DNA from 3 places in the Streptomyces sp. NPDC056580 genome. Region 1 is predicted to be linked to each of the others. Evidence: riboswitches for the same ligand, from Rfam matches in the RefSeq annotation. Region 1 holds a riboswitch; each other region holds the start of a gene.
What was found. A riboswitch is a leader RNA that binds a small molecule or an ion and turns the genes downstream of it on or off. The one in region 1 is predicted to bind thiamine pyrophosphate.
Positions count from the first base shown of each region.

Region 2: linked by a shared signal. The riboswitch ahead of thiC (phosphomethylpyrimidine synthase ThiC) and the one ahead of thiO (glycine oxidase ThiO) in region 1 are both predicted to bind thiamine pyrophosphate.
Region 3: linked by a shared signal. The riboswitch ahead of ACFQ9Z_RS22215 (thiamine ABC transporter substrate binding subunit) and the one ahead of thiO (glycine oxidase ThiO) in region 1 are both predicted to bind thiamine pyrophosphate.

Region 1 covers NZ_JBHTVE010000002.1:606,816-617,032, reverse strand. The annotation lists gene thiE (thiamine phosphate synthase) at 1-633, opposite strand, end outside; gene ACFQ9Z_RS06555 (Rv2175c family DNA-binding protein) at 725-1,090, opposite strand; gene ACFQ9Z_RS06550 (NAD(P)/FAD-dependent oxidoreductase) at 1,232-2,458, opposite strand; gene ACFQ9Z_RS06545 (hypothetical protein) at 2,491-2,841, opposite strand; TPP riboswitch at 2,894-3,005, shown strand; gene thiO (glycine oxidase ThiO) at 3,003-4,163, shown strand; gene thiS (sulfur carrier protein ThiS) at 4,166-4,366, shown strand; gene ACFQ9Z_RS06530 (thiazole synthase) at 4,371-5,192, shown strand; gene pknB (Stk1 family PASTA domain-containing Ser/Thr kinase) at 5,312-7,237, shown strand; gene ACFQ9Z_RS06520 (deoxyribonuclease IV) at 7,303-8,214, shown strand; gene ACFQ9Z_RS06515 (DUF4396 domain-containing protein) at 8,299-8,808, shown strand; gene ACFQ9Z_RS06510 (sulfite oxidase-like oxidoreductase) at 8,858-9,490, opposite strand; gene bfr (bacterioferritin) at 9,665-10,183, shown strand; gene ACFQ9Z_RS06500 (bacterioferritin-associated ferredoxin) at 10,203-10,217, opposite strand, start outside.
Region 2 covers NZ_JBHTVE010000005.1:443,386-453,602, forward strand. The annotation lists gene ACFQ9Z_RS13425 (IclR family transcriptional regulator) at 1-615, shown strand, start outside; gene ACFQ9Z_RS13430 (SsgA family sporulation/cell division regulator) at 717-1,154, shown strand; gene ACFQ9Z_RS13435 (YibE/F family protein) at 1,256-2,656, opposite strand; TPP riboswitch at 2,728-2,903, shown strand; gene thiC (phosphomethylpyrimidine synthase ThiC) at 2,896-4,680, shown strand; gene ACFQ9Z_RS13445 (hypothetical protein) at 4,829-5,692, opposite strand; gene ACFQ9Z_RS13450 (metallophosphoesterase) at 5,874-6,950, opposite strand; gene ACFQ9Z_RS13455 (LacI family DNA-binding transcriptional regulator) at 7,258-8,370, opposite strand; gene hisC (histidinol-phosphate transaminase) at 8,801-9,880, shown strand; gene ACFQ9Z_RS13465 (cytochrome ubiquinol oxidase subunit I) at 10,163-10,217, shown strand, end outside.
Region 3 covers NZ_JBHTVE010000009.1:317,397-327,613, reverse strand. The annotation lists gene ACFQ9Z_RS22240 (LOG family protein) at 1-253, shown strand, start outside; gene ACFQ9Z_RS22235 (LAETG motif-containing sortase-dependent surface protein) at 413-1,111, shown strand; gene ACFQ9Z_RS22230 (maleylpyruvate isomerase family mycothiol-dependent enzyme) at 1,187-1,984, opposite strand; gene ACFQ9Z_RS22225 (ABC transporter ATP-binding protein) at 2,009-3,031, opposite strand; gene ACFQ9Z_RS22220 (ABC transporter permease) at 3,031-4,632, opposite strand; gene ACFQ9Z_RS22215 (thiamine ABC transporter substrate binding subunit) at 4,680-5,765, opposite strand; TPP riboswitch at 5,848-5,955, opposite strand; gene rlmN (23S rRNA (adenine(2503)-C(2))-methyltransferase RlmN) at 5,979-7,085, opposite strand; gene ACFQ9Z_RS22205 (hypothetical protein) at 7,525-8,001, shown strand; gene ACFQ9Z_RS22200 (YceI family protein) at 8,407-9,060, shown strand; gene ACFQ9Z_RS22195 (phosphatidate cytidylyltransferase) at 9,171-10,217, opposite strand, start outside.

The DNA of each region.
Region 1 (10,217 bases):
CCGCTTGGCGAACCGTGCCGCGGCCTCGCCCGGGTCGTCGGCCTCGGTGATCGCGCGGACCACGACCACCCGGCGGGCGCCCGCGTCCAGCACCTGCTCCAGGTTGCCGAGGCCGATCCCGCCAATGGCGAACCAGGGGCGGTCGGTGCCCAGGCCCGCGGCGTACCGCACCAGGCCGAGGCCGGGGGCGGGGCGGCCGGGCTTGGTCGGGGTGGGCCAGCACGGGCCCGTGCAGAAGTAGTCCACGCCCGGCTGGACGGCGGCCGCTGCGGCCTCGGACTCGGTGTGGGTGGAGCGGCCGATCAGCACGCCGTCGCCGAGGACGGCGCGGGCGGCGGGCACGGGCAGGTCGCCCTGGCCCAGGTGGAGCACGTCGGCGCGGGCGGCGTGGGCGACGTCGGCCCGGTCGTTGACCGCGAGCAGCCTGCCGTGCCGGGCACAGGCGTCGGCGAGGACCTGGAGGTGCTCCAGCTCCTCGGCGGCCTCCATGCCCTTGTCGCGCAGCTGCACGACGTCGACACCGCCCGCCAGGACCGCGTCCAGGAACTCGGCGAGGTCGCCCTGCCGTCTGCGGGCGTCCGTGCAGAGGTACAGGCGGGCGTCGGCGAGCCTGTCGCGGGCGGTGTCGGTCATGCGTGGGTCCCCCCGTGGTCGGTGTCCATGGGCGTGCGAAGGGGTGGCGTACGGGCCGGGGCCGGTACGCCACCGCGCGGTGCGGGTCGGTTCAGACGGCGAGCGCCTGGGCGCGCCGCTTCACCTCCGTGCCGCGATTCTCGCTCAGTGCCTGCGCGGGGGTGCCGGGCAGGCTCGGGTCGGGGGTGAACAGCCATTCGATCATTTCTTCGACCGTGAAGCCGTCGTCCCGCAGGAGCGTCAGGGTCCCGGACAGGCCCTTGACGACCTTGTCCCCGTCGATGAAGGCGGCGGGGACGTGCAGCGCCCGGTTCTCACCTCGGCGCACGGCGATGAGCTGGCCCTCCTTGACCAGCTGCCGCACACGCGTCACCTCGACGCCGAGCTGTTCGGCGATGTCGGGGAGGGTGAGCCAGGCGGGGACGAGAGCATCGATCTTTGCGTCAATCTCGGTCACGGGATCTAGCCTGCCATCCCCTACCGACAGTCGGAAGCCAGGCCGGTCCGCGCGGGGGAGACGACGCCGCCGGGGCCGGTCGCGGAAGCGGCCCCGTCACCCGGAGGGCGGCCGCTTCCGCGACGGATCGTCAGACAGGCCCTAGTCGAGGGCTGCGCTCTTCAGCGGCCTCGCGGGGTCGGCCAGGACCCCGGGGTCCATGCGGCGGCCGGCCTCGATCAGCCGCCGGCCCTGGGCCAGGTCGCGCGGCCGGCCGACCGCCAGCAGGGCGACCAGCCGGTCCTCGCGCAGCCAGCACACGGACCAGGCCGGCCCCTCGGGCTCACCGCGCCAGACCATGCGGTCGGCGGCGGCGTGGTGGCCCGCGTACTGGACGAACCGGCCGAACTGCTCCGACCAGAAGTACGGCACCGGGTCGTAGACCGCCGGGATCTCGCCGAGGATGTTCGCGGCGACGGTGCGCGGCCCCTGCAGGGCGTTGTCCCAGTGGTGGATCAGCAGCCGGGCGCCGTAGCGGGCGGACGGGAAGGAGGCGCAGTCGCCGACCGCGTAGACGTCCTCGGCGGAGGTGCGCAGCCGGTCGTCGGCCAGGACGTCGCCGTGCGCGCCCAGCTCGATGCCCGAGCCGGCCAGCCAGGCCGTGGCGGGGCGGGCGCCGATGCCGACCACCACGGCGCCCGCGGGCAGCCGGGTGCCGTCGGCGAGCAGCACCGAGCCCGGCTCGACGCGCTCCACGCGCGCGCCGGTGCGCAGGTGGGCGCCGCTGTCGGCGTACCAGGCGGTCATGGGCGCGGCGACCTCGGCGGGCAGCGCACCGGCGAGCGGCCGGTCGGCGGCCTCCACGACGGTCACGGCGCAGCCGGCCTCGCGGGCGGCCGTGGCGAACTCGGCGCCGATCCAGCCGGCGCCGACGACCACGATGTCGTGCTGCCGGGCCAGCACCGGGCGCAGCCGTTCGGCGTCGTCCAGGGTGCGCAGCAGGTGCACGCCGGGCACGCCCTCGGCGCCGGGCAGCGTGACCGGCTCGGCGCCGGTGGCCAGGACCAGGACGTCGTACGGCACGGGGCCGGCCTCGGTGTCCAGCTCGTGGTCGGCGGGGCGCACGCCCAGCGCCTCGCAGCCGAGCCTGAGTTCGATGCCGAGGGACTCGAAGTCCACGTCGAAGGCGGAGCCCTCGGCCGTGCCGAGGAGCACGGCCTTGGACAGCGGCGGCCGGTCGTAGGGCTGGTGGGGCTCGGCGCCGATCAGGGTGACGGTGCCCGTGAAGCCCTGTTCGCGCAGGGCCACCGCGGTCTGCACCCCGGCCATGCCCGCGCCGGCGACGACCACCCGCCGCCGCGCGCCCTGCTGTGCTGTCTGCTCGCTCACCCGATCACCTTAGACAACTGACGGAACGTCAGTCAGTGGGCGTGCCCGGTGACCTGCTCCACAACGCTGGTGCCGGCGCCCCGCTGCGACTCCCACTCCCAGGTCTCCTCCAGCCGCACCCGCCCGTCGGGCAGCTCCACGACCGCCGACACGCAGTGCCCCGAGGACGTGGTCCCGTCCCGCTTGAGCTGCACGTACCGGAAGTCCAACCGGTCCCCCTCCCGGGTGCCCACCAGGTGGCCGCGCACCACGTCGCCGCCCGCGTACTCGGCCCAGACCTCGCCGTCGCGCTCGTGGTAGGCGAACCGGGTGCGGGTGCCCACCTGACCCGGTGCCTGGTCCGCCACGGGGGCGAGGACGAGTCCGTCGAGCGAGCGGGCCATGGGGCGGGGCTCCTTACGGGGTCGGGGCGCCGAGGGCTAGGGTGGCCACCGTACAAGCACTCGCGGGAGCCCGGACGCACCGGGCTGAGAGGGAGGCTGGCGGCCTCCGACCGTACGAACCTGATCCGGGTCATGCCGGCGAAGGGAGGGGCTGGACGCCCATGCCGTCACGTACGTCCGACGTCCTCGTCATCGGGGGCGGGATCATCGGCCTGGTCACGGCCTGGCGTGCCGCGCAGCGCGGGCTCGCCACGGCCGTGGTGGACCCCGAGCCCGGCGGCGGGGCCGCGCGGGTCGCGGCGGGGATGCTGGCCGCGGTCACCGAACTGCACCACGGCGAGGAGAGACTGCTCGCCCTCAACCTGGAGTCGGCCCGCCGCTACCCGGACTTCGCGGCCGAGCTGACCGAACTCACCGGCCACGACCTGGGCTACCGGCGCTGCGGCACGCTCGCCGTGGCGCTCGACTCGGACGACCGCGCCCACCTGCGGGAGCTGCACGCCCTCCAGCGGCGCTCGGGACTCGACTCCGTGTGGCTGTCGGGGCGGGAGTGCCGGCGTCTGGAGCCCATGCTCGCGCCCGGGGTGCGCGGCGGGCTGCGGGTCGACGGCGACCACCAGATCGATCCCAGACGGCTGGCGTCCGCCCTGGTGGCCGCGTGCGAGCGGGCCGGGGTCGTGTTCCACCGGTGCTGGGCCGAGCGGCTCGACGTCGCCGGGGGCCGGGCCGCCGGGGTCTCCGCGGCGGACGGCACCCGGCTGGGCGCGGGGCAGGTGGTGCTGGCGGGCGGCAGCCTCAGCGGGCGGCTCGCGGGCGTCCCGGACGACGCGCTGCCCCCGGTGCGGCCGGTGAAGGGCCAGGTGCTGCGGCTGACCGTGCCCAGGCGGTACGCGCCCTTCCTGAGCCGCACCGTGCGGGCCGTTGTGCGCGGGAGCCAGGTCTACCTGGTGCCCCGGGAGAACGGCGAGCTGGTCGTTGGCGCGACCAGCGAGGAGCTGGGCTGGGACACCACGGTGACCGCCGGCGGTGTGTACGAGCTGCTGCGCGACGCCCACGAGCTGGTCCCGGGGATCACCGAGCTGCCCCTCACCGAGACCGGGGCCGGCCTGCGCCCCGGCTCCCCCGACAACGCCCCGCTGCTCGGCCCGTCCTCGCTCGACGGGCTGCTGCTGGCCACCGGGCACTTCCGCAACGGCGTGCTGCTCACCCCGGTCACCGGGGACGTCATGGCCGCGCTGCTGGCCGGCGGCGAGCTGCCGGAGGCGGCCCGTCCGTTCACCCCGGAGCGCTTCGGCGCCGTACTCGTGGAGCAGCCCGCATGAGCATCTGTGTCTCGGTCAACGGCGAGCGCCGGGAGATCGTCCCGGGCACCGCGCTCGATGCGCTGGTGCGGTCCCTGACCGCGGCGCCCTCCGGGGTGGCCGCGGCCGTCAACGAGACGGTCGTACCGCGCGGGCGGTGGGCGGCCACCGCGCTGCGCGAGGGCGACCGCGTCGAAGTCCTCACCGCCGTACAGGGAGGCTGACCACATGACCGACGACCCCTTCCTGGTGGGCGGGGTGCCCTTCGGGTCCCGGCTGATCATGGGCACCGGCGGCGCGCCCAGCCTGGAGGTGCTGGAGCGCGCGCTGGTCGCCTCCGGCACGGAGCTGACCACGGTGGCGATGCGGCGGGTCGATCCCGGGGTGCACGGCTCGGTGCTTTCGGTCCTGCAGAGGCTCGGCATCCGGGTGCTGCCGAACACCGCGGGCTGCTTCACCGCGGGTGAGGCCGTGCTGACGGCCCGCCTCGCGCGCGAGGCGCTCGGCACCGACCTGGTCAAGCTGGAGGTCATCGCCGACGAGCGCACCCTGCTGCCGGATCCGGTGGAGTTGCTGGACGCGGCGGAGACGCTGGTCGACGAGGGTTTCACGGTGCTGCCGTACACGAACGACGATCCCGTGCTGGCGCGCAGGCTGCAGGACGTGGGCTGTGCGGCGGTGATGCCGCTCGGCTCCCCGATCGGCTCCGGGCTCGGGATCCGCAACCCGCACAACTTCCAGTTGATCGTCGAGCACGCGCGCGTGCCGGTGATCCTGGACGCGGGCGCCGGCACGGCCTCGGACGTCGCCCTGGCGATGGAGCTGGGCTGCGCCGGTGTGATGCTCGCCTCCGCCGTGACGCGGGCCCAGCGGCCCGAGACGATGGCCGCCGCGATGCGGCACGCGGTGGAGGCGGGGCGGCTGGCCCGGCTGGCCGGCCGGATCCCGCGCAGGCACTTCGCCGAGGCCTCCTCCCCCGCCGCCGGGCGCGCCGACCTGGACCCGGAGCGGCCCGCGTTCCGGTCCGGCGCGCTGCCGGACTCCGTCTAGTCCGTCCGCCTCCAGGGCTCGGCCCGTCCGCCTCCGGGACCGTCACAGGTCTGCTGCAGTCCGTCACCGGAATGGCGCAGCGTGGGGCGGTGTCCGTCGGCCCTCGTACACTCGCCTGCGTGGATACGCCCCTTCAGGACCCGATCGTCGGGCAGGTGCTCGACGGACGCTACCGCGTCGACGCGCGGATCGCGGTCGGCGGGATGGCCACGGTCTACCGGGCCCTGGACACCCGCCTGGACCGGGTCCTCGCGCTCAAGGTGATGCACCCGGCCCTGGCGGCCGACGGGTCGTTCGTGGACCGGTTCATCCGGGAGGCCAAGTCGGTCGCCCGGCTCGCCCACCCCAACGTGGTGCAGGTCTTCGACCAGGGCACCGACGGGGGCTACGTGTACCTGGCGATGGAGTACGTCGCGGGATGCACCCTGCGGGACGTGCTGCGCGAGCGCGGGGCGCTGCAGCCCCGGGCGGCGCTGGACATCCTGGAGCCGGTGCTGGCCGCGCTCGGCGCGGCGCACCGGGCCGGGTTCGTGCACCGGGACATGAAGCCCGAGAACGTGCTGATAGGCGACGACGGCCGGGTCAAGGTCGCCGACTTCGGGCTGGTGCGTTCGGTGGACACGGTGACCGGCACCACGGGCTCCGTCCTCGGCACCGTGTCGTACCTCGCGCCCGAGCAGGTGGAGCAGGGCGCCGCCGACCCCCGTGTCGACGTCTACGCCTGCGGTGTCGTCCTCTACGAGATGCTGACCGGCGGCAAGCCGCACTCCGGGGACTCCCCCGCGCAGATCCTGTACAAGCACATCCACGAGGACGTGCCCCCGCCCTCGGCGCTCGTGCCGGGGCTGCCGCCGGAGCTGGACGAGCTGGTCGCCTCGGCGACCGCGCGCACCCCGGACCTGCGGCCGGACGACGCCGCGGCCCTGCTCGGCCAGGTGCTGCGGGCGCGTGCCGGGCTCAGCGCCGGGCAGCTCGACGCCGTGCCGCCGCGGGCGCTGACCGTGGAGCACGACAACGCCGGGGACCGCACGAGTGTGATCCCGCGCTCGCTGACCGTGCCCCGGCCGCTGCCCGTCAACGAGGACGCGGGCCCGGCGGACGTCCGGTACACCAGCCGGCTGCAGAGCCCGCCGGTCCCCGCGCGGCGGGGGCCGCTCCGCCCGGGACGCGGGCTGGCCGCCCTCGTCGCCGTCGTGCTCGTCGTCCTCGGCGTGGGCGCCGGGGTCTGGTACATCAACTCCGGGCAGTTCACCAAGGTCCCGCCGCTGCTGGCGAAGACCGAGGAGCAGGCGACGGCGCGGCTGAAGGAGTCCGGCCTCCACGTCAAGGAGGTCAAGCGCGAGTTCAACGACACGGTCAGGAACGGCACGGTCGTCAGCTCCGACCCGACGGCCGGGTCCCGTATCCGGGGCAACGGCTCGGTGACCCTGGTCATCTCCCGTGGACCCAGGATCGTGAAGGTGCCCGACCTGCGCGGGGTGCCGTTGGCCGAGGCGCGCTCGCGGCTGAAGTCCGCCGGGCTCGAGCCGGGCATGGTCAACCGCGACTTCAGCGACAGCGTGGCGCGCGGCTCGGTGATCGGCACCGACCCGGAGACGGGCACCGCGCGGCACGCGGGCTCGGCGATCGCGCTCCTGGTCAGCAAGGGCAGTCCGGTCGACGTGCCGGACGTCACCGGTGAGGACCCGGACAGCGCCCGGCAGGACCTTCAGGACGCGGGGCTGAAGGTCCGGATCGCCGTGCAGCGGGTCAACTCCGAGTTCGACAAGGGCCGGGTCGCCCGGCAGAGCCCGGGGGCCGGGGGCCGGGCCGCCGAGGGCGACACGGTGACGCTGATCCTGTCCAAGGGCCCGGAGATGGTGAAGGTGCCGGACGTGGTCGGCTCCAGCGTGGACGACGCCACGCAGCGGCTCGAGGCCGCCGGCTTCGAGGTGAACGAGGACCGCGGCCTGCTCGGGCTGTTCGGCGACACCGTGCGGAAGCAGTCGGTGGACGCGGGCGGCAAGGCGCCCAAGGGATCGACGATCACGATCACCATCCGCTGAGCCGGTGAGCGGGGTCACCGGGGACCGCGGCCCGGCGGCGGGGGACGGCATGACACCCTGAACGGGTGACATCCCAGCCGTCCCAGCCGTCCCGTTCCGCCGCGCCGCCCCTTGCCGGCCCCGCCCGCAACCCGATCGGCGGTCACGTTCCGGTGGCCGGGGGTCTGCACTCGGTGGGGCTGTCCTACGCCCGCGATCTGAAGGCCGAGACCGTGCAGGTCTTCGTCGCCAATCCGCGCGGGTGGGCCACGCCGGCCGGGAACCCGCGGCAGGACGAGGCGTTCCGCGAGGCGTGCGCCGCGGAGTCGGTCCCGGCGTACGTGCACGCCCCCTACCTGATCAACTTCGGCTCGCACACCGAGGCGACCGTGGAGCGCTCGGTGGAGTCGCTCAGGCACTCGCTGCGGCGCGGCCGGGAGATCGGGGCGCTCGGCGTGGTGGTGCACACGGGCAGCGCGACCGGCGGACGGGCGCGGGATGTGGCGCTGAAGCAGGTGCGCGCCCGTCTGCTGCCGCTGCTGGACGAACTGACCCACGACGACGACCCGTTCCTGCTGCTGGAGTCGACCGCCGGGCAGGGCGCCTCGCTGTGCTCCCGCACCTGGGACTTCGGACCGTACTTCGAGGCGCTGGACGCCCACCCCAAGCTCGGCGTCTGCCTGGACACCTGTCACGTCTTCGCCGCCGGGCACGACCTGAGCGGCCCCGGCGGCATGCACCAGACCCTCGATCTGCTGGTCGGCACCGTCGGCGAGGGCCGGCTGAAGCTGATCCACGCCAACGACTCCAAGGACGTGGCGGGCGCGCACAAGGACCGGCACGAGAACATCGGCGCCGGTCACATCGGCGAGGACCCGTTCCGCGCGCTGATGACCCACCCGGCGACGGCGGGCGTGCCGCTGGTCATCGAGACCCCGGGCGGCAAGGAGGGGCACGCGGCGGACGTGGAGCGGCTGAAGAGACTCCGAGATTCCTGACCCCCGTACGGAATAGGGAATACCCCTGGGGGGTATGCGGTTCCCATGGGCACGGGAACCGTCCGTCCGGCATTGGGGGACCTCATGGAGCACACGGCGCACACCCACCACCAGCACGGCCCGGGCCACGACCACGGGTCCGGCCACGGTCACGGCGCGGCGAGCTGGCCGATGGCCGCGCAGGCCACCCTGCACTGCCTCACCGGCTGCGCCGTCGGCGAGGTGCTGGGCATGGTCGTCGGCACCGCGCTCGGCTGGGGGAACCTGCCGACCACGCTGCTGGCCGTCGCCCTGGCCTTCCTCTTCGGCTACTCGCTCACCATGCGCGGGGTCCTGCGGGCCGGCGTCGACCTGCGGACCGCCGTCCGCGTGGCCCTTGCCGCCGACACCCTGTCCATCGCCGTGATGGAGGTGATCGACAACGGCACGATCCTGGTCTGGCCGTCCGCGATGGACGCCACGCTCGCCGACACGCTGTTCTGGGTCTCGCTGGCCGTCTCGCTGGTGATCGCGTTCGTCGTGACCACCCCGGTCAACAAGTGGACGATCGGGCGGGGCAAGGGGCACGCGGTGGTGCACCGGTACCACCACTGACCCGGCCGGGGCGCCGGGACCGCGCGAACCCCGTCCATGCCCGCCGGGATCAGAGCTCGGGACCCTCCCCGGGCTCTTCCTGGTAGGAGTAACGCTGCTCCTTCCAGGGGTCGCCGACGTTGTGGTAGCCGCGCTCCTCCCAGAAGCCGCGCCGGTCGGCGGTCATGTACTCCACGCCCCGGACCCACTTCGGGCCCTTCCAGGCGTACAGGTGCGGGACGATCAGGCGGACCGGGAAGCCGTGTTCGGCGGTGAGCAGTTCGCCGTCCTTGTGGGTGGCGAAGACCGTGCGGCCGGAGGCGAAGTCGGCGAGCCGCAGGTTGGAACTGAACCCGTACTCAGCCCACACCATCACATGGGTGACGTCCGCGGCCGGCGGGGCGAGGTCCAGGATCGCCCGGGCCGGGACGCCGCCCCACTCCGCGCCCACCATGCTGAACTTCGTCACGCAGTGCAGGTCGGCGACCACGGTGGTGTACGGCAGCGCGGTGAACTCATCGTGGTCCCAGGTGTGCTTGTCGCCGTCGGCGGTGGCGCCGAAGACCCGGAACTCCCAGCGCTCGGGCCGGAACTTCGGCACCGGGCCGTAGTGCGTGACCGGCCAGCCACGCTGCAGCCGCTGCCCCGGCGGAAGCTCGGACCCTGCCGCTTCTCCAGACGCTCGCTCCACCGGATGACCCATGTATCCATCCTGACAGACCTCGGGCGGTGCCCTTGACCACCCTTCCTCACATCGGACAGATGACGTCAAGACGCCACTTACGTACTAAGTACGCACTTACTGGAAGATCCTCCCGGCCGGTGAAATCATGCGGCGCTAGCCAACCGGTTCGACCACCTGAAGGAGTCCATCGCGATGCAGGGCGACCCCGAGGTCATCGAACTGCTCAACGAGCAGCTGACCGCCGAGCTGACCGCGATCAACCAGTACTTCCTGCACGCCAAGCTGCAGGACCACAAGGGATGGACGAAGCTCGCCCAGTACACCCGGGCCGAGTCGTTCGACGAGATGCGGCACGCCGAGGTCCTGACCGACCGCATCCTGCTGCTGGACGGGCTGCCGAACTACCAGCGGCTCTTCCACGTCCGGGTCGGGCAGACGGTGGCCGAGATGTTCCAGGCCGACCGGCAGATCGAGGTGGAGGCCGTCGACCGGCTGCGCCGGGGCGTCCAGCTCATGCGCGAGAAGGACGACATCACGTCGGCGAACGTCTTCGAGGCGATCCTGGCCGACGAGGAGCACCACATCGACTATCTGGACACCCAGCTCGAGCTCGTGGACAAGCTCGGTGAGGCGCTCTACCTGTCGACGGTGATCGAGCAGAGCCAGCCCGACCCCTCCGGACCGGGCACCGGTGGCTTCGCCACGCAGTGAGCCGCCGCGGACGGCGGCGTCAGGCGGCGTCGTC
Region 2 (10,217 bases), on a different contig from region 1:
CTGCGCACCCTGGTGCACGAGGGCTATCTGCGCCGGGACAAGGGGCTCTTCTTCCTCGGTGAAGCGGCCGAGCAGCTGAGCGGCAGCGGAGCGCGGCAGAAACGTCGCGGCGTGGTGGCGGACACCCTCGCGTACTGGCGGGATTCCATCGGGGTCCCGGTCTACTACGCCATGTACCGGGCCGGTGAGATCGAGGTCGTCTGCGTCTCCGACTCGCGGGAGACCCCCGCGGTCGAGGAGTGGGCCGACTTCCGCGAGACCGGGCACGCCCACGCGATCGGACAGTGCCTGCTCTCCCAGCTGGACGAGGAAGCCCGCAGGGACCATCTGAGCCGCTACCCGGCGCGGTCCCTCACGCCCTACTCGGTGCGGGACGACGACGCCCTACTGCGCCGGCTGGCCAGGACACCGCGGATGGAGCCGGTGGTGGAGCGGCAGGAGTACGCGCTCGGGACGGTCTGCGCGGCGGTCCCCATCACGGTCGGCACGACGGCGGCCACGATGGCCATTTCACTCCCCGTACATCAGAGCGAACGGCTGCTGCCGGCGGCCCGTCGCCTGCAGGCCGGGATCGGGCGGCATCTGGGCGCGCTGTCACTCTCTATCAGTATCTGAAAACTCACTCCTTGTGATTCGGCATGCACGTTGAGCAAGATTTGAGGCACAGTCGAGGGGGATCAATCTCGGCCAGTCGACGTCATATGACGGGGTAGGCGATGCGCGAATCCGTACAGGCAGAAGTCATGATGAGTTTTCTCGTCTCCGAGGAGCTCTCCTTCCGCATCCCGGTGGAGTTGCGCTACGAGACCTGTGATCCCTATGCCGTGCGGCTCACGTTCCATCTGCCCGGTGACGCCCCGGTCACCTGGGCCTTCGGGCGGGAACTGCTGATCGACGGCGTGGGGCGGCCGTGCGGGGAGGGCGATGTGCACATCGCTCCCGCCGACACCGAGGTGCTGGGCGAGGTGCTGATCCGGCTTCAGGTCGGCAGCGACCAGGCACTGTTCCGCTCCTCGACGCCGCCGCTCGTGGCCTTCCTCGACCGCACGGACAAGCTGGTGCCGCTCGGCCAGGAGGGTGCCCTCGCGGACTTCGACGCCCACCTCGACGAGGCGCTCGACCGCATTCTGGCCGAGGAGCAGAGCGCCGGCTGAGGCCTTGGGGGCAGCCGGGCGCCGGACGCTCGGGCACTGCCGCTCGGGACACCGCAGGAACGCTTCTTCAGCGACGCTCCCCGGGGGGGGCCTCACGTCCGCTAGCGCTTCCGCCGCCGGCCCCGGCCGCCCCGCGCCGGGGGGACGTGCTGCGTCCCGGCGCCCACCGCACCATCCGGTCCGGGCCGGTCGGCCGCGACGACCAGGGCGGCGAGGGCGGTGGTGACCGGGACCGAGGCGACCAGGCCGATCGACCCCACCAGCGTGCGCACGATCTCCTCGGCCACCAGCTCGCTGTTGGCCACCGTGCCCACGCTGCTCTGCGCGATCGAGAACAGCAGGAGCAGCGGCAGCGCGGCACCGGCGTAGGCGAGCACCAGGGTGTTGACGACCGAGGCGATGTGGTCGCGGCCGATCCGGATGGCCGCCCGGTACAGGTCGCGCCGGCCCATCGCAGGATTGGCCTCGTGCAGCTCCCAGACCGCGGACGTCTGGGTCACCGTCACATCGTCCAGGACGCCCAGCGAACCGATGATGACTCCGGCCAGCAGCAGGCCGCTCATGTCTATCGACGGGAACAACCCGTGGATCAGACCCGTGCTGTCGTCCGTGTTGCCGGTCAGCGCGGCCCAGCCGATGAAGCCGGAGCCGAGAACGCCGATCAGCAGCAGGGAGGCCAGGGTGCCGAGCACCGCGACCGACGTGCGCGCGGACAGCCCATGGCACATGTAGAGCGCGATGAGCATGATGGCGCTCGAGCCGACGACGGCCACCAGCAGCGGATTCGAGCCTTGCAGGATCGCGGGGAGGATGAAGAACGTCAGCACCAGGAAACTCACGGCCAGTGCGACCAGGGCCATGACCCCGCGCATCCGGCCCACCACCACGACGGCGAGCGCGAAGACGCCGGCGAGCAGCGCCATGGGGAACTTCCGGTTCACATCGGTCACCGAGTACTGCAGGTCCTTCGGCGCCGAGGGCTCGTAGGCGACCACGACCTTCTCACCCTGGTGCAACTGCCGTGACTGGTCCGGCTGCACGATCTCGGTGAAGGTCCGGCCCCGGTCCCTGCCCGTATCGACCCTGATGGTCGCCTTTCTGCAGGTGCCCTTCGCCTCGTGCTGTGCCGAGCCGTCGCCTGGAGTGGAGGTGCCGCCCACCGCCGTGCCGCCCGATGCGTTGACCGACTTGCAGCTCAGCTCGACCACCTGAGCCACCGTGGCCTGCTGGGTCTGGCGGTCGAAGCCGACGCCGGTGCGCTCGTGCGGCGGTGCTCCTCCCGGCCAGAGAACCACCAGGCCGACCACGACGGCGGCGGTGAACGGGACCAGGATCGCCGCGATGACCTTGCGCAGATGCTTCGAGACGGGCGCGGCAGGACCGTGGCCGTGACTGTGACCGTGTGACTGGCCGGGCCCACGGCCGTGGCCGTCGCCTGGTGCGGAGCCGCCCTGGCGCGGCGGCTCGGAGGGTGGGTAGGGGTGCTGCTCCGTCGTGGTCACCGCCCGATCATCCCAAGAACGAAGTAGGCCCTCTGTTCACCGCGCCCGAACTGACGCTAGCGTGGAGACACCTTTGCACACGCGGGAGCTCGGAGCACCGGGCTGAGAGGGCGCTGACCTCCGTACACGCGATGTTTCACGTGGAACGACGTTTTCACAGGGGACATCCGCGACCGGAGAACCGCTGCGTCGACCGCCGAACCTGTTACCGGGTAATGCCGGCGTAGGGAGTAGGTCTCATGACCAACAAGGACGCGCGCACGCCTGCCTCCGTTCAGGACGAGAAGTCCCAGGAGGCCGGGAAGTCCATCGGCTGGCACAAGGCGTACGTCGAGGGTTCACGCCCCGATCTGCAGGTGCCGGTCCGACAGGTGCACCTCACCAACGGGCAGTCGGTCACGCTGTACGACACTTCGGGCCCGTACACCGATCCGCTCGTCGACACCGATGTCCGCAGGGGGTTGTCGCCGCTGCGGGAGAACTGGATCGTCGCCCGCGGCGACACCGAGGAGTACGCGGGCCGACCCGTCCGCCCCGAGGACGACGGGATCAAGCACACCTCGCCGCGCGGCGGGCTGCGCAACCTTGACGCGGTGTTCCCCGGGCGCCCGCGCCAGCCGCGCCGTGGCCGTGCGGGCCAGGCGGTCACACAGCTCGCGTACGCGCGCAGGGGCGAGATCACACCGGAGATGGAGTACGTGGCCATCCGGGATAGCGTGGACCCCGAGGTGGTCCGGGACGAGATAGCGGCAGGGCGCGCGGTGTTGCCCGCCAACGTCAACCACCCGGAGATCGAGCCGATGATCATCGGCAAGCGCTTCCTGGTGAAGGTCAACGCCAACATCGGCAACTCGGCGGTCACCTCCTCCATCGAGGAGGAGGTCGAGAAGATGACCTGGGCGACCCGCTGGGGCGCCGACACGGTCATGGATCTCTCCACCGGCCGGAACATCCACACCACGCGCGAGTGGGTGCTGCGCAACTCCCCCGTGCCCATCGGCACCGTCCCGCTCTACCAGGCGCTGGAGAAGGTCGACGGCCGGGCCGAGGAACTGACCTGGGAGATCTACAAGGACACCGTCATCGAGCAGGCCGAGCAGGGCGTGGACTACATGACCGTCCACGCGGGCGTGCGCCTGCCGTACGTGCCGCTCACCGCCAACCGCAAGACCGGCATCGTCTCGCGAGGCGGCTCGATCATGGCCGCGTGGTGCCTGGCGCACCACAAGGAGTCGTTCCTGTACGAGAACTTCGAGGAACTGTGCGAGATCCTCGCCGCGTACGACGTCACCTACTCGCTGGGCGACGGCCTGCGGCCCGGCTCGATCGCGGACGCCAACGACGAGGCGCAGTTCGCGGAGTTGCGCACGCTCGGGGAACTCAACCGGATCGCCAGGCGTTTCGAAGTACAGACCATGATCGAGGGCCCGGGACACGTCCCGATGCACAAGATCAAGGAGAACATCGACCTTCAGCAGGAGATCTGCGATGAAGCTCCGTTCTATACGCTCGGCCCGCTGACGACGGACATCGCGCCGGCGTACGACCACATCACCTCCGGCATCGGCGCCGCGATGATCGCCTGGTGGGGCACGGCGATGCTCTGTTACGTCACGCCCAAGGAGCACCTGGGCCTGCCCAACCGCGACGACGTCAAGACCGGGGTCATCACCTACAAGATCGCCGCCCACGCGGCGGACCTCGCCAAGGGTCACCCCGGCGCGCAGGAGTGGGACGACGCGCTGTCCGACGCCCGCTTCGAGTTCCGGTGGGAGGACCAGTTCAACCTCGCCCTGGACCCCGACACGGCGAGGGAGTTCCATGACGAGACCCTGCCGGCCGAACCCGCGAAGACGGCGCACTTCTGCTCCATGTGCGGGCCGAAGTTCTGCAGCATGAGGATCTCCCAGGACATCCGCCGCGAACACGGCGGAACCCGGGCCGAGGCCGAGGAGGGCATGGCTCAGAAATCGAGGGAGTTCGCGGCGTCGGGCAATCGGGTGTACCTGCCGATCGCCGACTGATCACCTCGTGGTGAGGACCGCCGGCCCGGGGGTGCCGAGCCCCGGGCCCCGTGCGGCAGGAGCGACGCGGCGGCCCGCCCGCGGGCACGCGTTCCCGCCTCGCGGCGGCCCGGGCCGGGCAGGCGCCCCGTGAAGGGGCGCAGGCCGGCTACTCCGGCTGGTGTTCCGGGCCGCCGAAGTCGGGACTGGTGTAGTCGGGGCTGCTGAAGCTCGGGCGGTCGGAGCCGGAGCCGTCGTCCGGGCTGCTGAAGCCGGGCCGGCCGTAGCCGAGGCGCGGCATGCGGCCGGTCGGGGCCGGGGGCGCGGTGCGGTGCAGCGGCGCCGCACCGGGCTGGGCGAGCGCGTCCCGCAGGAACGGCAGCACGCCGCGTTCCAGCAGGGCCTCCCGCCAGGCCTCTCTGGCCCGTGTCACCTCCGCGTCGGCCGCCGCATGGGATCCGGCTTCCGCCGCGGCGCTGTTGCGCAGGGCGGTGAGCAGCAGCCCGGCGCCGGCGACGAGGATCGCGGCGGAGGTCACGGCGCCGAACACCCAGCCCGCGGTGAGCATGGTCTGGGCGAAGGCCTGGCCGGGGGCCAGTATCTTCAGGATGTAGCCGACGAGCAGGAAGATCGCCGCGGCGGTCCCGGCGAGGACGGGAGCCAGCACCGCGATCACGGCCACGGCGCCCGCGCCGGTGGTCTCGGCGGCCTCGCCGAGGGCGGTGGCGAGCCCGACCGGGTCCGCGCCCGGCTCCATGGAAGCGGTGTCGTCGGCGGCCGACGCGACGGCCGGCGCGGGGCGGCGCAGTTCTTCTCGGACCTTCACGTAGTGCTGGTACTCGCTCGCCGCGGCCGCCGTGATGAGCGCGGTGGCGTTGAGTGCCATGGTGCGCAGTTGTTCCGGGTTGAGCCGCTGTCCCACAGCGGCCAGTTCGGGTCGCTGGGGTGCGGAGCGCAGCGCCTCATCGAGGACCCGCTCGAATTCCTGGCGGTCCTCGCTCAGCAGGTGCTGCGGAACGCTGTTCATGTGCATCCCCCGATGCTCCGTAGGGCTTGGGGCTCGCACGCCGGCGAGCCGTCGGGCAGAAACGGAGGGGAGCCTGCTACGGATAAGCCGATGGTAGAGCCGCGACGCCACGCGGTGACAGGGGGTTGCCGGAAATTGCGTGCCGACCTGGGCGCATCCGGTCGGACCCGATCAGCGCCGCGAACGCTCAGGCACCCAGGGGAAGTTGCTGGACCAGCAGCTTGCCGGCCATGGTCACGCCGCCGTCCATGGCGATGGCGAGCCCGTCGGCGTAGATGTGCGGTCCTTCCACCGGGGGACGCTCGTCCTCCTCGGTCTCCTCGGAGCCGACTTCGCCGAGCAGATAGGGAATCGGGCTGTGGCCGTGAACGACGCGGGTGCCGCCGTACGTATCGAGGAGGGAGCGTACGGCTTCCGCGCCGCCCTCGTCCCGGAAGGAGAAGCGCTTGGTGAACTTGCGGAACAGGTCCCAGACTTCGTCCGCCTCGTTACGGGTCAGGGTCTCGCGGACGGTGTCGTTGACCGCCTCGATCGAGTCGCCGTAGTCGAGGTAGGCGGTGGTGTCGGAGTGGATGAGCAGGTGGCCGTCGACCTCCTCGACGGCGTCGAGGCGGGACATCCACTGCAGGTGGTGGTCCTGGAGGCGGTCCATGTCGGTCTTCTGGCCGCCGTTGAGCAGCCAGGCCGCCTGGAAGGTGGCGGTGCCCGCGCCGCTGTGGACCGGGGTGTCGCCGAACCGCTTGGCGCCGAGCAGCAGCAGCTCGTGATTGCCCATGAGGGCCTTGCAGTAGCCGCCGGCCGCGGCCGCCTCGGCGGACAGCCGCATGACCAGGTCGATGACGCCGATGCCGTCGGGGCCGCGGTCGGTGAAGTCACCGAGGAACCACAGCCGGGCGGTGCCCGCGCTCCACTGACCGGCGTCGTCGACCAGCCCCTTCTCCCGCAGGGCGGCGAGCAGTTCGTCCAGGTAGCCGTGGACGTCACCGACGACGTACAGGGGGCCCGGCCCGGTCGCCGGCTGCGGGTCCGGGGCCGCCGGACCCGGCTCGACGGAGACCTGCGGCGTGTCGCCGCGGTTGATGACGGGCAGGTCGCGCTGGGTGGGCGTGTAGCCGTCGGGGTAGGCCTCGTCCATGAGGGGCACGGTGTCACCGGGGTGGGTGCGGACGTACGGACCGGTCTCGTTGACGTATGCGGGCACCCGGAAGTCGCGCACCGTCGCCGTCCGCTCCACCTCGGGTCCTTGACCGGCCCCCTGAGTCATCAGACCCCTCCACCATCGCGCCGCAGCTGCACCGCTTCGGACTGCCTGGTCGCAGCGGCCCGCGGTGTCGTGGGCCCATCATAGGAATGCGCGTCGTTCCGTGTGGTGACCCAGGGGTAGTCAATCGGAGCGAGACTCCGGTTCACCGCGGCTTTCATCCCGTTTGGGCAGGTGTTCGACCGGTTGCCGGACACCCGGTGGGAGCGTACACGGGCCGGCCCCGCGCCCCGCGCACCTTCAGCGGCCTGCCGCCCGGCGGCGGCCACCGCGTGTTCCGTGGTCGTCCGCCGGGCGCGGTGCCCGTCCGCTACCCCGCCTCCGGGGCCCGCGGCGGGCTGACGGTGGTGCGCGGAGGGCGTCGCTGGGACGAGGTACGCACGATCAGTTCGGTCGGTATCACCTGTTCGACGGGCTGATCCGAGTCGACGCCCTCGATGGCGTCGATGAGCAGCTGCACCACCGCCGTGCCGATCCTGCGCGGCTTCAGGGAGAGCGTGGTGATGGGCGGCTCGGTGTTGGCGTACACCGTGGACTCGCTGCAGCACACCAGCAGCAGATCTTCGGGGACGCGCAGGCCGTAGCGGCGGGCGGCGGCGAGGAGATCGGTGCCGTTGGGGTCGAAGAGGCCGTAGACGGCGTCGGGCCGGTCGGGCCGGGCCAGCAGCCGGTCGGCGGCGACGGCGCCCGCGCAGGGGTCGTGCGCGGGGTATGCCTCGTACACCGGGTCCTGGCCGACCCGCTCGCACCAGCGCAGGTAGGCGGTGGTGGACAGATGGGTGTAGGTGTCCGTCGTGGTGCCGGTGAGGAGGCCGATGCGGCGGGCGCCGGCGTCGGCGAGGTGATCGAGGATGTCGAGGACGGCGGCCTCGTGGTCGTTGTCGACCCAGGCGGTGACCGGGAGCGAGCCGGCCGGGCGCCCGTCGGAGACGACCGGCAGGCCCTGGCGGACGAGCTCGCTGACCACCGGATCCTTGTCGGAGGGGTCGATGACGACCGTGCCGTCCAGGGCGACGTTGGACCAGACGTCGTGGCGGGAGGTCGCGGGCAGGATCACCAGCGCGTAGCCGCGGGCGAGCGCGGCGGAGGTGGCGGCCCGGGCCATCTCGGCGAAGTACGCGAACTCCGTGAAGGTGAAAGGTTCATCCCCGTACGTCGTCACGGTCAGGCCGATCAGTCCCGACTTGCCGGTACGGAGGGTGCGGGCGGCGGCCGAGGGGCGGTACCCCAGCCGGTCGGCGACCTCGCGGACGTGGCGCCGGGTGGCGTCCGGGAGCCGGCCCTTGCCGTTGAGGGCGTCGGACACGGTCGTGATGGAGACCCCGGCGGCGGCGGCCACGTCTCTGATGCCAGCCCGGCCCGGTCGGCTGCCTCGACGTGAGGTTTCCGCGCGGCTCACCTGGTGCTTCCCTGCTGCTGTCATGGCGAGCCGATAGTAGGGCTCATGCGGTGGGGTAGGGCGGACGCATATGCACGCGTTGACAGGCACGTTTCTGCATGGCGAACAGCCCACAACTTCCTTGGAAAGCAAGGAAGTTGAACGATCCAATGGCAGGACGTGACGTGCCGACGGGCGTGGGCCTGCCAAGAGGCCCATGTCTCGAAGAGGTCTCAACTCACCTGCACGAGGGATGCGCGCCAGGGCGCGAGCCACCGGCGCGTAGATATATGTGTGGCACGCCCCCTGGTACGTACGCCTTCGTACGGTGATGCCCCCCGATGCCCGCGCGGCCGAAGAGACCGGACTTCCGTCCTCCCGCACCTGTACGCAGCGAGGCCGAATCCTCATAAGGTGTGGAGTATTGGAAGCCGGCGGCGTCGACGGGCCGCCGGTGGTCGCGAGGAGGACTGCGGTGAGCGAGACGAGCCCCAAGCTGCGCGCCGAGCTGGAGGGTATCCCCACCTACAAGCCGGGCAAGCCGGCCGCCGCCGGCGGGCCGGTCGCCTACAAGCTGTCCTCCAACGAGAACCCCTACCCCCCGCTCCCCGGCGTGCTGGAGAGCGTGTCCGCGGCCGCCTGCAACTTCAACCGCTACCCGGACATGGCCTGCAGCGGGCTGATGGAGGAGCTGTCGGAGCGGTTCGGCGTCCCGCTCGCCCACCTCGCCACCGGCACCGGCTCGGTGGGCGTCGCCCAGCAGCTGATCCAGGCGACCAGCGGGCCCGGTGACGAGGTGATGTACGCCTGGCGCTCCTTCGAGGCGTACCCGATCATCACGCAGATCAGCGGCGCGCGCTCGGTCCAGGTGCCGCTCACCCCGGGCGATGTGCACGACCTGGACGCCATGGCGGACGCGATCACCGAGCGGACGCGGCTGATCTTCGTCTGCAACCCCAACAACCCGACCGGCACCGTGGTGCGCCGGGCCGAGCTGGAACGGTTCCTCGACCGGGTGCCCAGGGACGTCCTGGTGGTGCTCGACGAGGCCTACCGCGAGTTCATCCGCGACCCCGAGGTGCCCGACGGCGTCGAGCTGTACCGGAAGCGGCCGAACGTCTGCGTCCTGCGCACGTTCTCCAAGGCCTACGGGCTCGCCGGCCTGCGCGTCGGTTTCGCGATCGCCCATGAGCCGGTGGCGGCGGCGCTGCGCAAGACGGCGGTGCCGTTCGGTGTCAGCCAGCTCGCGCAGGAGGCGGCGATCGCCTCGCTGCGGGCCGAGGACGAGCTGCTGGGCCGGGTCGGCTCGCTGGTGTGCGAGCGCACCCGCGTGGTCGACGCGCTGCGTGCCCAGGGCTGGACGGTGCCGCAGACCCAGGCCAATTTCGTGTGGCTGCGGCTGGGGGAGCGCACGGCCGCGTTCGCCGCGGCCTGCGAGGAGCACGGCGTGGTGGTCCGGCCGTTTCCGGGCGAGGGCGTGCGGGTGACGGTGGGGGAGAACGAGGCGAATGACATCTTCCTGAAGGTCGCCGAGGCGTTCCACAAGGAGAGCTGAGAGCGGGCCGCCGGGCGGACGCCGGCGGTCTGGACCGGGCCCCGCCGTGTGCGGGGCCCTTCTCGTTGCCGGGCCCAACTCTCTCCGACGGGCCCGCCTCTTGGTCCGGTCCGGTCCGGCACGGACCCGGAGGGGTACCCCCGTGCGGTTGCCGAATGCCAGTGCGTCATAATGGCTTGTGAATGTGAACGCGTTCACAAGCGCGTCCCGATTGCTCCCGTATGTGCCTGACAAAAGGAGCAAACCGCCGCTGTACCACGGCGCAGTAAGGAGAGTGACGACGTGGACCTGGCTCTGGCGCCGGAGACACTGGCGCGCTGGCAGTTCGGCATCACCA
Region 3 (10,217 bases), on a different contig from region 1:
CGGGGTGGTGTTCCTGCCGGGCGCCGCCGGGACCGTGCAGGAGATCTTCGACAACGCCACCCCGAACTACTACGGGTCGCGGGGCGAGCCCACCCCCATGGTGCTCGTGGACGAGGACCACTGGACGCGGCGGCTGCCCGCCTGGCCGCTGCTGCGGTCACTGGCCGCGGGACGGGCGATGGAGTCCCGAATCAGCCTCGTTGACCGGATCGAGCAGGCTCCCGAGGCGTTGAAACGTCTGCGCAGGCAATAAGCAGGCAAAGTCAACGGCCCTGACGGGCTTACGCATTGACACCTCTTATGGAACGCTTATAAACCTGTGTGTCTCTTGGGGATGCTGGGGCCTCAACTCTTCCGTGCGCCCCAACTCCCTGTCTACCCCCCGCAGTTATGCACTCTGTAAAGGACAAACGTGTCCATAACTCGCCGTAACGCACGTCGTTCCGTGCGCATCCTGGGTGTCGCCTCCGCCTCCGCCGCACTGGCGCTGGGCGTCGCGGGCCAGGCGCTCGCCTGCAACATCAGTGAGTTCTCCGCCGAAGCCAAGTGCGACGGCGCCAAGGGCGTCATCGTCGTCACCGACAAGGACAGCTCCGGCACGCCCGCCACCGTCACCGTCTTCGAGAAGACCGACGCCGGTGAGACGCAGGTCGGCCAGGAGGTCGTCAAGGGCTCGGGCGGCGCAGGCACCCCGGTCGTCTTCAACGTAAACTGGAAGGCCAGCACGACCTACCGGATCCACGTCAAGACGGACCGCTTCAATGTCGACGACGACATCGCGGGCGGTCTGACGACCGAGGCCACCACCTGCAATAAGGAGGAGTCCCCCTCCCCGAGCGCGCCGGCCAGCCCGTCGTCGAAGCCGTCCCCCTCCGCTCCGGAGGAGTCCGCGAAGCCGACTCCGTCCGCCTCGGAGAGCAGCACCGCCCCGGCCCCGGCGGCCACCTCGGGCAACGCGCCGTCCCCGGCGGCCGGTGACTCGAACCTCGCCGAGACCGGCGCCAACTCCAACACCGGCATGATCGCCGGTGTGGCCGGCGCGCTGGTCGTCGTCGGCGGTGGCGCGGTCTTCTTCGGCATGCGTCGCCGTGGGGCGAAGAACGGCGCCTGACGCCCGGCTTCGCACACCGCTCGTGCGGCACCGCGGCCCGTCCCCGTATCCCCGGGGGACGGGCCGCGGTCCTGTTCAGCCGAAGCTGGTCCGCTCGAGCCAGAACTCCAACACCTCGCGCTCGCCCAGCACCTCGAGACCGGGGGCGTCCAGCGGCAGCCGCCGGTAGAAGGCGAGCAGCACCGAGGTGAGCGGTCCGCGCAGGGCGACGGCGGCCTTCTCACGGCCGCGGCGCCAGCCGACGCCCTCCTCGCCCAGCTCGACGATCCACTCGGCGTTCAGGGCGGGTTCGGCGTCCGTGGCGTGCAGGTGGATGCTGCGGCCCGGGCCACGCAGCTCCGCCGCGGCCGGATGGGCCGCGTTGCGCTGCACCCACTCCACGAGCTGGAGCCACTCGTCCAGCGCGTCGGCGGCGACGTCGGGCGCCACGTCGTAGGGCAGGCCGGCCGCGAGCGCGGCGTCGGCGCGGTGCACGGTGATCTCGTGGGCCATGCGCCGGGCCCAGAAGCCGCAGTCGAGGTCTCCCGCCCACGCCCACACCGCGGTGCCGGGTCCCGCCTCGCGCAGCGCGGCCACGGTCAGCTCACCCGTCTGCGCGAGCCACTCGTCCAGGGCGGCCGCGTCGCCCCGCTTCTCGGGCCCGGCACCGAACGGCACCCGCTCCAGCGGGATGTTCTCCTGCGCGCGGGCGCGCACCAGGGTGTCCACCCAGCGCAGGGCACCGCCCATGTGGCGCACCAGGTCCTCCAGCGACCACTCCGGGCAGGTGGGCACGGTGGCGGCGAGATCGGCGCCGGAGGTCACCACGGCCCTCAACTGCCCCACCTGCAGCTCGATTTCGTCGCAGTACCGGTCATGTGCGAGCAAGGTCATGTCCTCACCCTAGGCACACGATGATCACCCGAGCACGACGATTTCGGCCACGTCGAAAGCGATTCCCAGCTCGGCACCGGGCTCGGGCGCGTCCCGGAGCGCGCAGGCCGCCTCCAGGGGCGGGCCGCCGTCCAGGGGCAGCAGCCGGACGGCCACATGGGTGCCCTTGAAGGTGCGGGCGGTCACCGTGCAGGGCAGGCCCTCGCCGGCGGCGACGAGCCGCACCCCGGCGGGGCGCACCAGCAGCGGGCGGTCGCCCCGCGGTGAACCCTCGGGCACGGGCAGCTTGCCCCAGGGGGTGTCCGCGGCGCCGTCGGCGACGGTCGCGGGCGCCACGTTCTCGAAGCCGAGGAACCGGGCCACGAACTCGTCCGCGGGCCGCTGCCAGACCTCCAGCGGGGTCCCGGACTGGGCGATCCGCCCGTCCCGCATCACCACCACCCGGTCGGCCAGCACGAACGCCTCGCCCTGGTCGTGCGTCACGGCCAGCACGGTGGTGCCCAACCGGCCGAACAGCTCCCGCAGTTCCACCACCAGCCGGTCCCGGAGCGAGCGGTCGAGCTGGCCGAGCGGCTCGTCCAGCATCAGCAGCCGGGGCCGGGGCGCGAGCGCCCGGGCCAGGGCCACCCGCTGCTGCTCGCCGCCGGACAGCGCGGCCACGGCCCGCCCGGCCGCCCCCGGCAGGCCGACCAGCTCCAGCAACTGGCCCACCTCGGCGTCCCGTCGCCCCTTGCCGACCCCGTGCATCCGCAGCCCGAAGGCCACGTTGCCGCCGACGTCCCGCTGCGGGAAGAGCTGGTGGTCCTGGAACATCAGGCCGACACCGCGCTTGTGCGCCGGCACGCCCGCCTGGTCCCGGCCGCCGAGCAGCACCCGCCCCGAGTCCAGCGGCTGCAGACCGGCCACCGCCCTGAGCAGCGTCGACTTCCCGCTGCCGCTGGGTCCGAGCACGCACACCACCTCGTGCTCGGCGACGCCCAGACCGACCGAGTCCAGCACCGGCCGTCCGCCCAGGCGCACGGTCGCCGCCTCCAGGCTCAGCAGCATCAGAACTCCCCCGTCCGGTCCGTGCGCAGCCGCTCCAGCACCAGCAGCGCGGCGGCGCACACCACCATCAGAATCGTGGACAGGGCCATCGCCTGCCCGTAGTTGAGCTCCCCGGGCCGGCTCAGCAGCCGGGCCACGGCGACCGGAAGCGTCGGGTTGTCGGGCCGCGCGATGAACACGGTCGCCCCGAACTCGCCCAGGGACACCGCGAAGGCGAATCCGGCCGCGATCAGCAGCGCCCGCCGCACCAGCGGCAGGTCGACCTCCCGCCACACCCGCCAGGGCGAGGCGCCGAGCACGGCCGCCGCCTCCCTGAGCCGGCCGTCCACCGCCCGCAGCACCGGCAGCATGGTCCGCACCACGAAGGGGGCGCCGACCAGCGCCTGGGCGAGCGGGACGAGGATCCAGGACTGCCTGAGGTCCAGCGGCGGCCGGTCCAGGGCGATCAGGAAGCCGAAGCCGACGGTGACGGCGGAGACGCCGAGCGGCAGCATCAGCAGCGCGTCGAAACCGCGTACCAGCCGTCCCGCGTCCCGGCGGGCCAGCGCGGCGGCGGCGAGACCCCCGATCACCAGGGCGATGGCGGTGGCGGCGACGGCGTACTCCAGCGAGGTCCACACGGCGTGCAGCGGCGCCACCAGGAAGGTGCCGCCGTCGGCGTCGGTCAGCGCCCGGTAGTAGCCGAGGCCGGGCGCGTCCAGGGAGCGCTGCACGAGGACGGCGAGCGGCAGCACGAGCAGCAGCGCGACGGTGAGCAGGACCCCGGCGAGCAGCGCCCACTGCCCCGCGCCGCGTGGCCGGCGTGCGGTCGTCTTCGGGTCGGCGAGGCGCAGGGCGCTCTCGCGCCGCCGAACCGTCCAGGCGTGCACGGCGAGGATCGCGCCCACCGCGGCGAACTGGACGAGGGTCAGGACGGCCGCCGTGGAGAGGTCGAAGACCTCCGAGGTCTGCCGGTAGATCTCCACCTCAAGGGTGGAGAACGTGGGCCCGCCGAGGATCTGCACCACGCCGAAGGAGGTGAAGGTGAACAGGAAGACCATCAGCGCGGCGGCGGCCACGGCGGGCGCGAGGGCGGGCAGGGTGACCTTCCGCCACGCCGTCAGCGGTGAGGCGCCGAGCATCCGCGCCGCCTGCTCCTGCCGGGGGTCGAGCTGGGCCCACAGCCCGCCGACGGTCCGTACGACGACCGCGTAGTTGAAGAAGACGTGCGCCAGCAGGATCGCCCACACGGTGGTGTCCAGCCGTACCCCCCACAGGTCGTCGAGCAGCCCGCCGCGTCCGACCAGCGCCAGGAACGCCGTGCCCACCACGACGGTCGGCAGCACGAACGGTACGGTGACGACCGCCCGCAGCAGTTGTCTGCCGGGGAAGTCGAAGCGGGCGAAGACGTAGGCGGCGGGCAGGGCGAGCAGCAGGGTGAGCGCGGTGGAGGCGAGCGCCTGCCAGGTGGTGAACCAGAGCACGTGCCGGATGTCCGGCTGTGCGACGACGTCCGCCATCCGCCCGAACCGCCAGGCGCCGTCCGCCTTCAGACCGCGCGCCACGATCGCGGCGACGGGCCAGGCGAAGAACACGGCGAAGAACGCGGCGGGCAGGGCCATCAGCCCCAGCCGCGCCGCGCTCCCGCGCGCGGTGCCCCTGCGGACCGCTACCTCAGTACGAGTGACGTCCACGACTTGACCCACTGGTCACGGTTGGCGGCGATGGTGGCGGGCGGCATCGTCTCGGGGTCCTTGGCCTGCGGCCCGTACTTCGCGAAGTCCGGCGGCACCGCGGCGCCCTGGCGCACGGGGTAGACGAACATGTTGAGCGGCATGTCCTCCTGGAACTCCTTGGTGAGCAGGAAGTCGAGGAACGCCTTGCCGCCCTTGGTGTTCTTCGCGTTGCTCAGCAGGCCCGCGTACTCGGTCTGCCGGAAGCAGGTGCCCTGGGACACCCCGGTCGGGGCGGTGCCGGGCCGCTTCTTGGCGTAGATGACCTCGGCGGGCGGCGACGAGGCGTACGACACCACCAGCGGGCGGTCGCCGCCGGCCTTCCTGCCCTCGGACGACCCGGAGAACTCCTGGTAGTAGGCCTGCTCCCAGCCGTCGACGACCTTGACGCCGTTGGCCTTGAGCTTCTTCCAGTAGTCCTGCCAGTGGTCGCCGCCGAACTTCGCCGCGCTGCCCAGCAGGAAGCCGAGGCCCGGCGAGGAGGTGGCGGCGTTCTCGGTGACGAGGAGGTTCTTGTACGCGGGCTTCGCGAGGTCGGCGAAGGACTGCGGCGGGGTCAGCTTGTGCTCGCTGAAGAAGGCCTTGTCGTAGTTGACGCAGATGTCCCCGGTGTCGACGGGCGTGACACGGTGCCTGCCCTGGTCGACGCGGTACTGAGGCAGCACCTGGTCGGAGCCCTTCGGCTCGTAGGACTGGAACAGCCCGTTGTCCAGGGCGCGGGAGAGCAGGGTGTTGTCGACGCCGAAGAAGACGTCGCCCTGCGGGTTGTCCTTGGTCAGCAGCGCCTTGTTGACGGCCTGCCCGGCGTCGCCGCTCTTGAGGACCTTGACCTGGTAGCCGGACTTCTTCTCGAAGTCCCGTATGACGCTCTTGGAGACGAGCCACGAGTCGTGGCTGACGAGGGTCACGGTCCTGGAGTCCGCGGCGGATCCCTTGGCGTCGTCCGACCCGCACCCGCTCAGCACGGGCAGGGCGACGAGGCCGAGCCCCACCGTCACGGCCACGAGGGTCTTGTTGTGCACTGGATGTCCTCCTGGGGTTGGCCAGGAAGAGACGCGGCCCTGCCCGGGCTCCGCTGGGGGAGTCCCGGGCAGGGCGCAACAGCTTGAGTGGTGACCGAACTTCCTACCCAGAATGACCTGGGCGAGGTTCAGAGGGTCTGCGGCCCGGTTGCCGCACTCTCAGCGCTGTGGCGCTCCCCTGTCGGAATATGCAGATGTAGTGACGTGGCCAGATTATCGCTCGGTGGCCGCGAGCTGACCACAGGCCCCGTCGATCTCCTGTCCCCGGGTGTCCCGGACCGTGACCGGTACCCCGTGGGCCGCGATGGCCTCCACGAACGCCTTCTCGTCCTCGGGCCGCGAGGCGGTCCACTTCGAGCCCGGCGTCGGGTTCAGCGGGATCAGGTTGACGTGCACGGGCCTGCCCTTGAGCAGCCGGCCGAGCCGGTCGCCGCGCCAGGCCTGGTCGTTGATGTCCCGGATCAGCGCGTACTCGATGGACAGCCGGCGTCCGGACTTCGCGGCGTACTCGAACCCGGCGTCCAGCGCCTCGCGCACCTTCCACCGCGTGTTCACGGGGACCAGGGTGTCGCGCAGTTCGTCGTCGGGCGCGTGCAGGGAGATCGCGAGCCGGCACTTGAAGCCCTCGTCGGAGAACCGGTGGATGGCCGGGACCAGCCCGACCGTCGACACGGTGATGCCGCGCTGCGACAGGCCGAGCCCGTCGGGGGCGGGGTCGGTCAGCGCCCGGATGGCGCCCACGACCCGCTTGTAGTTGGCGAGCGGCTCCCCCATGCCCATGAAGACGATGTTGGACAGCCGCGCGGGGCCGCCGGGCACCTCGCCGTCCCGCAGCGCCCGCATACCGTCCACGATCTGGTGCACGATCTCGGCGGTGGACAGGTTCCGGTCGAGACCCGCCTGCCCGGTCGCGCAGAACGGGCAGTTCATCCCGCACCCGGCCTGCGAGCTGATGCACATGGTGACCCGGTCCGGGTACCGCATCAGCACGGACTCCACGAGGGTGCCGTCGAACAGCCGCCACAGCGTCTTGCGGGTGGTCCCCTGGTCGGTCGACAGGTGCCGCACGACGGTCATCAGCTCGGGGAGCAGCGCTTCCTGCAGCCTGCCGCGCGCACCGGCGGGGATGTCGGTCCACTCCGCCGGGTCGTACGCGTACCGCGCGAAGTAGTGCTGCGACAGCTGCTTGGCACGGAACGGCTTCTCCCCGATCTCGGCCACCGCGTCCTTGCGCTCGGCGGGCGTGAGATCGGCGAGATGCCGCGGCGGCTTCTTGGCTCCGCGCGGGGCGACGAAAATGAGTTCTCCGGGCTTGGGCATGGTGGTTCCAGTGTCGCAGATCCAATCGGGTGACCTGGGGCTGTCACCCGCTACGACTGTCGTCAGTTGTCGTCGCCGGTCGCGGTCGACCGCGTGTTCCGCCCGCGCCGCCGGGCACGCGCCAGGGATGACCCCTTCTCGCGCGGCATCGGTCCAACTGGCAGAGCGTCCGGACGGGCCTCCGTGGTTGTTGTGGGCCTTCCTGGTCGTGTGGGCGATCTGCGGAGTGTTCGTCCTCTTCAAGCTGCGCCGGAACGGCTGGAGGTTCCCCCGGCGGCGCTGAAGCGGCCCGACTGAATCAAACGCGGCAGGCGTGTGATGTAGACCACTCCGCGACCTATCACGTTTTGGGCACTTCGATCTGCTTGCGCTGTTGCGCCGGCACCTTTCCCTGCATCAAGATCACCTCCGGTTAATACATCTCTCATTTGGGGGTTCGATGCGACGGATTGCCTCTGTTCTCACTGGAATTCTTCTGCTTTTGGGCGGAAGTTTCATTTTGGCGCCTTCAGCCAGTGCCGCCGGCTATGGATGCAGTGGAAGCGAGATCGACACGTACCAGGTCAAGACTTCCGGCGGCAGCGTCTACGGCAATATTCACCTCTACTACGACTCTTCGACCGGCAAGAACTGCGCGGTCAACGTGGCCACGAGCGCGGGCGGTTACGGTACTCCCACCTTCAAGTTCGTGATGCTCGTGAAGTGTGTCGCCGGAGACACCGCGGGATCCACCTGCACGCAGGACACGTACTCTCAGGACCCGACTTCCACGGGTGTCACCTACAGCCAGTACGCCGGGCCGGTCAACATCTCTGCCGCCGGTCGGTGCATTTCGGTGTCGGGCGTCATCAGCCTCACCAGCGGCCCGAGCTCCTCGCAGGCGCAGTACACCAGTAAAGCGACTCATTGCGGATAACCTCTGAGTCCGTGACGGCCCGCCGGAATTCCGGCGGGCCGTTCTTGTTCCGGAGCCTCGCGGCTGTGTCGTCGCGACCTTGAGGCCGAAGCCGATCCCGTCGCGGCGGCTGCGCAGCAGCGTCTGCACCCCGAGGAAGGCCAGGTACGCGGCCCCGGCCGGCTTGATCACCGTATAGGCGACGGCGGAGGCGGCCAGGACGGCGAGGACTCCCGCGGCGGCGAGCAGTTGTACGGGCACCGGCTCACCACCCCACCGGGTGGTGCGGCGCCCGGCAAGGGGTGCGGTACGGCCGCCGTCCGTCCGGGCAGGCGCCGTCCTCATCTGTGAAGTTCTGCTGGTGAACGGTCGGGTTTCCTGGTCGGGTATTGCCCCACGCGTCGTGCTGCCGTAGCAAGGTGCGCCATGAACCTTTTCGGCCGCAGCCCATTCCAGCGGCGTCCGGAGGCGCCCGCCTCCCTCGCCGGGTACACCGCCTCGGCGCCGGGCGCCACCGCCGTCCTGCCCGATCCCGGTCTGGCGTCGCTCACCGGGGATTGGGCGATCGATCCCGCGCACAGCAGGATCGGGTTCTCCGTGCGGCACGCGATGGTGACCACGGTGCGCGGCGCCTTCACGGAGTACGAGAGCAAGCTCTACTTCGACGCCGGTGACCCGTCCCGCTCCCGGGCCGACATCGTGATGTACACCGCGAGCGTGGACACCGGGGTGGAGCAGCGTGACGCCCATCTGGTGGGCCGTCAGTTCCTGGACGCGGCGACGTACCCGCGTATGACCTTCACCAGCAACGCCGTGCGGCTCGCGGGCGATGACGTCTACCTGATGTCAGGCGACCTCACCATCAAGAACATCAGCCGCCCCGTCGACCTGGAACTGACCTACATCGGCCATGTCACGGACCCCTTCGGCTACGAGCGGGTCGGCTTCGACGGCACCACCACCATCAACCGGTGCGACTGGGGCCTGACCTACGACGCCAGGCTGGCCCAGGGCGGGGCCATGGTGAGCGAGAAGGTCCGCCTCCAGTTCGACATCGCCGCAATCCGCACCGCCTCCTGAGTCCGGCACGTACGACGACGGGCCCCACCCTGGTCGGGGTGGGGCCCGTCGTCCGTGTGCTCCGGGCGGCTCTCGTGCGCTCCGTACCGCTTCCGTGTGCCAGGGACGGCTCAGGCCGAGCCGACGAACAGCACCAGCAGGAGCCAGACCACCGGCGCGGTCGGCAGCAGCGAGTCCAGCCGGTCCATGATGCCGCCGTGACCGGGGAGCAGGGCGCCCATGTCCTTGATGCCCAGGTCGCGCTTGATCATGGACTCGCCGAGGTCGCCGAGGGTGGCGCTGGCGGCGACGGCGAGGCCGAGCACGAGACCCTGCCACCAGGCGCCGTCGTCGATCAGGAACTGCATGCACAGCGCGCCCGCGACCATGGCGAACAGCACCGCGCCGAGCAGGCCCTCGCGGGTCTTGCCGGGGCTGATGCGCGGGGCGAGCTTGGTCTTGCCGAAGCGCCAGCCGACCGCGTAGGCGCCGGTGTCGCTGACGACCGTCAGGAGCAGGAAGGTCAGCACACGCCAGGGGCCGTCGCCGGCGGTGAGCATCATGGCGACGAACGTGGCGAGGAACGGCACGTAGAACGCCGCGAAGACGCCGGCGGTGACGTCCCTGAGGTAGCCCTCCGGCGGTTCCGTCATGCGCCAGACCAGGATCGCCAGGGCGGTCAGCGCCATCGCGACCCACGCGCCCTCGGCGCCGCGGACGTACCCGGCGACCACCATCGCCGCGCCGCCCACCGCGAGCGGCACCAGCGGCGCCCCGATGTCCTTGCGCTCCCGCAGCCTGCTGGTCAGCTCCCACAGCCCGACGACCACCGCGACCGCGATGACACCCACGAAGACGGCCTTGACGACGAACAGCGACGCGATGATCACCACGCCGAGCCCGACCCCGACGCCTATGGCGGCGCTCAGGTCACGGCCCGCGCTCTTCTTCTGCGGCGCGGGCGCCGGCTGCGGGGCGTCGGACATGGGCTCCGGATTCTGCGTCTCGTTGCGGAACAAGGGGCCGCTCAGCCGAGCGGCCCCCCGGTCGTCGTCCTGGTCTCCGCCATGCGCGGGTACGTCGGGCACGATGGGCATGGGGCGAGTCTGCTGCGCCTGAGGCGCCTCGTACGCGGGACCCGCCGGGGCAGGCCCGTGGGCGGGCCCGCCCTCGGCGGG